Cohaesibacter sp. ES.047: one gene and its partner. The protein of the gene in region 2 interacts with the protein of the main gene of each other region in a pairwise test. Links are inferred from orthologs where the notes say so. Each region holds a gene or a part of one and is shown on either strand. Other genes may lie near its edges.

Region 1 (3,639 bases), 4.2 Mb from region 2 along the record:
GTTTTCGATATCAAAGGAGTTGTTTGTGTTCTTGAGTGCGATGTCGAGCCGATAGGCGGGCGTGGCTGCTTCTCCACCGCCGGTGAAAGCAAAGATCAGGTGGTTCCGGATCTCTTGCTCCACACGATTGTTGGCGGGTTCGATCTGAACGCTCGCCAACTCCGCCGACAGGCTCTGATCCGTGATCGTCGGAGCGGTAGAATAGAGCGGACGCACCTGACAGGCCGACAAAGCCAGTCCAAGGCCGAGGCAGGCCACCAGTGAAAGAGAGCCTGCCCTGACTTTGCGATTAAACGACAACATTGACGATCCTTTTCGGCACTACAATGATCTTGCGTGGCTGGTTGCCATCCAGAGCCTTGATCACGGGATCCGATTCCAGAACGGCCTGCTCGATTGTAGCCTGATCTGCATCAGCAGCAACGGTTATTTCGCCGCGTTTTTTGCCGTTGATCTGAATGGGCAGGGTCAATTCGTCTTCGACCAGCATGGCTTTGTCGGTTTGCGGCCATGCATGGGTGGAAACAAGGCCATCCTTGCCGAGAAGGCTCCAGCATTCTTCTGCCAGATGCGGCATCATTGGCGCGGCCATCATGATGAGCAGCTCCATGCTTTCATTGAGCGCCCAGACGAGGGATGGATCGGCGTCGAGCTTGTCTTTCTTGACCACGGCGGCGATGTTGTTGACCAACTGGTAGATCTGCGCGACCGAGCGATTGAAGCCCAGCTGTTCGATGTTGGATTCAACAGCAGCCAGTGTCTTGTGGCTGGCCTTGCGCAAGGAGAGTGCTTCGTCGCTGAAGCGCTCCGGTTTGGCCGGGATGTTCGATCCGATGAACTCGGCGCTGTCAACGACAAGGCGCCAGATGCGCTGAATGAAGCGGTGAGACCCTTCGGCGCCGGCTTCGGTCCAGATCACGTCGCGTTCCGGAGGGCTGTCGGAGAGCATGAACCAGCGGGCCGTGTCGGCACCGAACGTCTCGATGATGTCGGTCGGGTCCACGGTATTCTTCTTGGATTTCGACATCTTCTCGACGGAGCCGATGGTGATGGGTTCGCCGGTTTCATTGTGTGTTGCGCTGCGCTTTCCATCCGCGTCCTGTATGGTGATTTCTGCGGGGGAGACCCAGCGTCCATCTTTACCCTTGTAGGTTTCGTGGTTGACCATGCCCTGCGTGAAGAGGCCCTTGAAGGGCTCCTTGACGGTCATGTGACCGGTTTCCTTCATGGCGCGGGCAAAGAAGCGGGAGTAGAGCAGATGTAGAATGGCATGCTCGATGCCGCCGATATACTGATCGACCGGCAGCCACTCATCGACCATTTTGGTGTCGGTCGGCGTGTCCTGACGCGGGGCCGTGAAGCGGGCGAAATACCAGGAGCTGTCCACGAAGGTGTCCATGGTGTCGGTTTCGCGCCGAGCCGGTTTGCCACAGTTGGGGCAGGTGCAGTTGCGCCATGTGGGATGACGGTCAAGCGGGTTGCCCGGTTTGTCGAAATTGATGTCGTCCGGCAGCTTGATCGGCAGATTTTCTTTCTTCTCGGGAACCACGCCGCAGTCTTCGCAGTGGATCATCGGAATAGGGCAGCCCCAATAGCGCTGGCGGGAAATACCCCAGTCGCGCAGGCGATATTGCACCTTGCGTTCGGCCTGAGGTTTGCCGTCTATGAGGTTGGCTTCCAGTTTCTCTGCAACAGCATTTTTAGCGTCGGCAATGGACATGCCATCGAGGAATTCGGAATTGAAGATCGTGCCTTCACCGGTGTAGGCCTCGTCAGCGACGTCAAAGCTTTTGGGGTCCTCGCCCTTTGGCAGAACCACCGGGGTGACGTTAAGATCATATTTGCGAGCAAAATCAAGGTCTCGCTGGTCATGAGCCGGGCAGGCGAAGATCGCGCCCGTGCCATAATCCATGAGGATGAAGTTGGCGACATAGACCTTCAGGGTGATGGCCGGATCGAGCGGATGTACCACGGCGAGGCCCGTATCGAAGCCGACTTTTTCCGCGGTTTCAAGTTCGGCCGCAGACGTGCCCATCTTTTGGCAAAGCTCGACAAAGGCCTGAAGCTCTGGATTGTCCTTGGCCAGTTCCTTGGTCAATGGATGATCGGCGGACAAACCCATGAAGGATGCGCCAAACAGCGTGTCGGGGCGGGTGGTGAAGATCTCGATTTCCGAGTGACCATGGCTTTCTTCGGTCAGTTGGAAGCGGATCTGAAGACCCTCGGACTTGCCAATCCAGTTCTGCTGCATGAGCCGGACTTTATCCGGCCAGCGATCGAGATGCTGGATTTCCTCTAAAAGGTCTTCGGCGAAGTCGGTGATCTTGAAAAACCACTGGGTAAGCTCGCGCTGCTCGACCTCGGCACCGGAGCGCCAGCCCTTGCCGTCAATAACCTGCTCGTTGGCCAGCACCGTGTGATCGACCGGATCCCAGTTGACCTTGGCATTCTTGCGGTAGGCGAGGCCTTTCTCCGCAAAATCGAGAAACAGCATCTGCTGGCGATGATAATAGTCCACGTCGCAGGTGGCGAACTCGCGATCCCAGTCCAGTGACAGGCCCATGAGCTGAAGCTGGGCGCGCATCGTTGCGATGTTTTCGTAGGTCCAGTCCTTGGGATGGATCTTGTTCTGCATCGCGGCGTTTTCCGCCGGCATGCCGAAAGCATCCCAACCCATGGGATGCAGAACGTTGAACCCTTTGGCGCGCTTGTAGCGGGCAACCACGTCGCCCATGGTGTAGTTCCGCACATGGCCCATGTGGATGCGTCCAGACGGGTAGGGGAACATTTCCAGGACGTAGTATTTCGGGCGGGGGTCTTCGTTTTCGGTCCGGAAGATTTTCTTGGAATCCCAAGTCTGTTGCCAGCGGATTTCTGCTTCTCGTGCGTTGTAGCGTTCAGTCGCCATAGGTCTTCGCCAATGCCTCGATTGTCTTGTCGTTAGTGGCCTGACCTTCACCAGATTTATCCTATTGCGTCAACCCATTTCGCAGATTTCGGCCCTTTGGGCCTGTTCAATCTTGCGATGTGCATGCGAAGGGGGTAATTTGTCGTGCATAATGCTGGACAGAGCCGGGCGGGATTCGCTCATGGCGTCCCACCAAGTCGGAGTTTGAAAAAGGACGATGGGTATATCATCCAAGCTGGCCGAGGTTCGCAAGGCCATCGCGGAGTGCGAAAAAGAAGCAGAACGAGCACAGGATAGTGTGACACTCATCGCTGTTTCAAAGACATTCGATGCTGATGTGATCCGAAAGGCACTTGAGGCCGGTCAGAGGGTCTTTGGTGAGAACAAGGTCCAGGAAGCCAAGGGCAAATGGCCCGAATTGCGTGACGAGTTCGAGGGTGTCGAGCTGCATCTCATCGGCCCACTTCAATCGAACAAGGCAAAGGATGCCGTTGCTCTGTTCGATGTCATTCATTCGGTGGATCGCAAAAAGATCGCGCGCACCATTCGACTGGAAATGGAAAAGCAAAGCCGGCAGGTTGATCTGTTTGTTCAGATCAACACCGGGTCCGAGCCGCAAAAAGCAGGCATTCTACCTGAGGAAGCCGATGATTTTCTTGGCTTTTGCAAGGTGGAGCTTGGTCTCACCATCCGCGGTCTGATGTGTATTCCACCAGCTGACGACAATCCCA
Region 2 (3,390 bases):
GTTGCTTGACAAGATGCGCGGTGAGCTTGATGCGCTTGATCACGGCGAAGAGCGGCTTGTGGCCCTGCGCACTGCTGCGTCAGAAACCCGTGAAGCCTATGACAAGGCAGCCGAAAAGCTGAGCAAGGACCGCGCGACGACCTCCAAGGCGCTGATCAAGGCGGTGATGGCAGAATTGCCCTCGCTCAAGCTGGAAAGTGCGCAGTTTCTTGTCAATCAGTCCAGCGACGCCGAAGCGCGTGCTGCCGAAGGCATTGATCAGATCGAATTCTGGGTACAGACCAACCCGGGCACGCGCCCCGGCCCCATGATGAAAGTGGCCTCGGGGGGCGAGTTGTCCCGCTTTCTGCTCGCGCTCAAGGTGGCCATGGCAGACAAAGGCTCGGCCCCCACGCTGGTGTTTGACGAGATTGATACGGGTGTTGGCGGCGCTGTGGCTGATGCCATTGGGCGGCGTCTTGCGCGGCTTGCCACGAATGTTCAGGTGTTGTCTGTTACCCATGCGCCGCAGGTGGCGTCTCGTGCCGATGCGCACATGCGCATTGCCAAGAACGCGGTCAAGGGCGAGAAACGCGTTGCGACCGGTGTAACGATCATTGATGGCGATCACCGGGAAGAAGAAATTGCCCGCATGCTCGCTGGCGATGTTATTTCGGATGAGGCGCGCGCTGCTGCGCGCCGCCTGATTACCGGTGATAAGGTGAGGGCCTGAGATTGGATCGCGAGAGACTGAGAGAAAAGAAGGTCGACCAGCTTGATGCGACAGAAGCCAAGCAGGAACTGACTTACCTTGCCGAGGAAATTGCCGAGGCGGACAGGCTCTATCATACCGAAGATGCGCCGCTTCTCACTGATGGGCAATATGACGCTCTGCGCAGGCGCAATATGGCGCTGGAGCTTCGGTTCCCCGATCTTCGGCGGGAGGACAGCCCGACCAAACGGGTGGGAGGCGCACCATCTGAGAAATTTGCCAAGATCACCCATGCGGTGCCGATGCTCTCGCTGGACAATGCCTTCAGTGACGAAGACGTGGCAGAGTTTGCCAAACGGGTGCGACGCTTTCTGGGTATCGGGATTGAGGAAGGGTTGGCGATCACGGCGGAGCCTAAGATCGACGGCCTTTCGGCGTCTCTTCGCTATGAAAATGGCGTACTCATCTATGGCGTGACGCGCGGCGACGGATCGGTCGGTGAGGATATCACCGCCAATCTCAAGACCATCGATGCCATCCCGCACAAGCTGAAGGGGCAAGACATCCCCGCGGTTGTCGAAGTGCGCGGCGAGGTCTTCTTCCCGCGCTCCGAGTTTCTGGCGCTCAACAAACGGCAGGAAGAGACCGGCGGCAAGACCTTTGCCAACCCGCGCAATGCTGCAGCCGGGTCCTTGCGTCAGCTCGACGCCGAGATCACCCGATCCCGCAATCTGTCCTTCTTTGCCTATGCCTGGGGCGAGGTGAGCGAGGAGTTGGCTCCGACGCAATATGACGCCGTGCAGCGCATCGCCAGCTGGGGCTTTATTGTCAATGATCAGATGCAGCGTCATGAAACCATCGATGGGCTGCTTGAGCATTACGCCAGCATCGAGGCACAGCGCGCTTTGCTTGATTATGATATCGACGGTGTGGTCTACAAGGTGGACCGTCTCGATTATCAACGGCGGATGGGATTTGTCTCGCGCGCTCCGCGCTGGGCGATTGCGCACAAGTTCCCGGCCGAAAAAGCCAAGACGATCCTCAAGGATATCGAGATTCAGGTCGGCCGCACCGGTGCCCTGACCCCTGTCGCAAAGCTTGAGCCTGTCACAGTCGGTGGGGTGGTGGTTTCGAATGCCACGCTGCACAATGAGGGCGAAATTGAGCGCAAGGACGTGCGGATCGGTGACACGGTCATCGTCCAGCGAGCCGGGGACGTCATACCTCAGGTCGTGGGTGCCGTGATGGAATTGCGGCCCGAAAACACAGAGCCCTTTGTCTTTCCCGAAACGTGCCCCGTGTGTGGGTCCAATGCCGTGCGGGAGAAAAAGGAAAATGGCGAGCTGGATGCCATCCGGCGCTGCACTGGCGGGCTGATCTGTGCCGCGCAGGCAAAGGAACAGCTCAAGCACTTTGTCTCGCGCAATGCCATGGACATTGATGGGCTGGGCGAGAAGCAGGTCTCGGCTTTCTTTGAAGAGGGAATGATCCGCAACGCTGCAGATATTTTCCAACTGAGCAAGATCGATAAAGAAAAGGCGCGCGGGGACCGGCTGCGAGATCGAGACGGATGGGGCGCAACGTCAGCGCGCAACCTGTTCAATGCCATCGATGAGCGCCGCTCGGTTGAGCTCCACCGCTTTGTCTTTGCGCTGGGCATCCGCCATGTGGGCGAGACAACGGCCAAGCTGTTGGGTCGGCATTATGGCAGCTTTCCTGCCTTGCGCGAGGCGATGATCAAGGCAGGCGAGGGGGATAGCGACACTTGGCAGGATTTGCTCGACATCGACGGTATCGGCGCGATTGTTGCGCGATCTGTTGTTGATTTCTTCCGCGAGCAGCATAACGAGGACGTGCTCGACGCGCTACTGGCCGAGGTTACACCTCAAGAAGCGGAAGCTGTGCAGTCCGACAGCTCGGTGTCAGGCAAGACGGTTGTCTTTACTGGCAGTCTTGAGCGCCTGAGCCGAAGCGAAGCCAAGAATCAGGCAGAAAGCCTTGGGGCCAAGGTGTCCGGCTCGGTCTCCAAGAAGACCGACATTCTCGTTGCCGGTCCCGGAGCGGGGTCCAAGCTGAAGAAGGCTGAGGAGCTTGAGATCACAATCATGACCGAGGATGAATGGATCGCCCTCATTGCGGGGTGATCCACTCCTCTTGTTCTGTCCCACTCAATGCAGAGGCTTGGTGGCTTCGGCCAGCCATGCGCGGGTTTCTTCATCGAGATCTGCTGACAATTCGGCAAAAACGCGTTGATGATAATCGTTGAGCCAGTTTTTCTCCTCGGCCGTCAGGAGCTCTGTCGCGATCAGGCGTTGGTCGATCGGGCACAAGGTGAGGGTCTCAAAGGCATGCATCGCCTTTTCCCCACCGTCCGGGATTTTTGGCTCTGACAAGATAAGCAGATTTTCAATGCGAATTCCCCATGCGCCGGATTTGTAATAACCCGGTTCATTGGAGAGGATGTTGCCGGTTTCCAGTTTTGTGCGGCCAGCGGAGGAGATCCGATGCGGGCCTTCATGCACACAGAGGAACGAGCCGACGCCGTGGCCGGTGCCGTGGGCATAATCCAGCCCGGCCTGCCAGAGATGGAAGCGAGCGAGCGTGTCGAGCTGGGCTCCTGTCGTGCCCTCAGGGAACAGGGCCATGGAGAGGCCGATCATGCCCTTGAGCACGCGCGTGAATCGGTCCTTCATTTCATC

The links. Proteins that work in one complex are often made in the same cells at the same time.
Region 1: the proteins of ligA (region 2) and leuS interact in binary tests that used the Escherichia coli proteins (3 or more experiments, as listed by UniProt). The link is inferred for Cohaesibacter sp. ES.047 from one-to-one orthologs.

Annotation. Positions count from the first base shown.
Region 1 is NZ_LT907844.1:788,116-791,754, forward strand. What follows is about bases 90-3,240. They hold leuS (leucine--tRNA ligase), read right to left. Parts: upstream 2,909-3,240; coding sequence 290-2,908; downstream 90-289. Other genes in these bases: lptE (LPS assembly lipoprotein LptE), read right to left, coding at 90-303; CPH65_RS03515 (YggS family pyridoxal phosphate-dependent enzyme), read left to right, coding at 3,126-3,240. Outside these bases: more of lptE, read right to left, coding at 1-89; more of CPH65_RS03515, read left to right, coding at 3,241-3,639.
Region 2 is NZ_LT907844.1:5,023,309-5,026,698, reverse strand. What follows is about bases 373-3,274. They hold ligA (NAD-dependent DNA ligase LigA), read left to right. Parts: upstream 373-714; coding sequence 715-2,835; downstream 2,836-3,274. Other genes in these bases: CPH65_RS23270 (aminopeptidase P family protein), read right to left, coding at 2,860-3,274; recN (DNA repair protein RecN), read left to right, coding at 373-712. Outside these bases: more of recN, read left to right, coding at 1-372; more of CPH65_RS23270, read right to left, coding at 3,275-3,390. UniProt on the Escherichia coli protein: DNA ligase that catalyzes the formation of phosphodiester linkages between 5'-phosphoryl and 3'-hydroxyl groups in double-stranded DNA using NAD as a coenzyme and as the energy source for the reaction.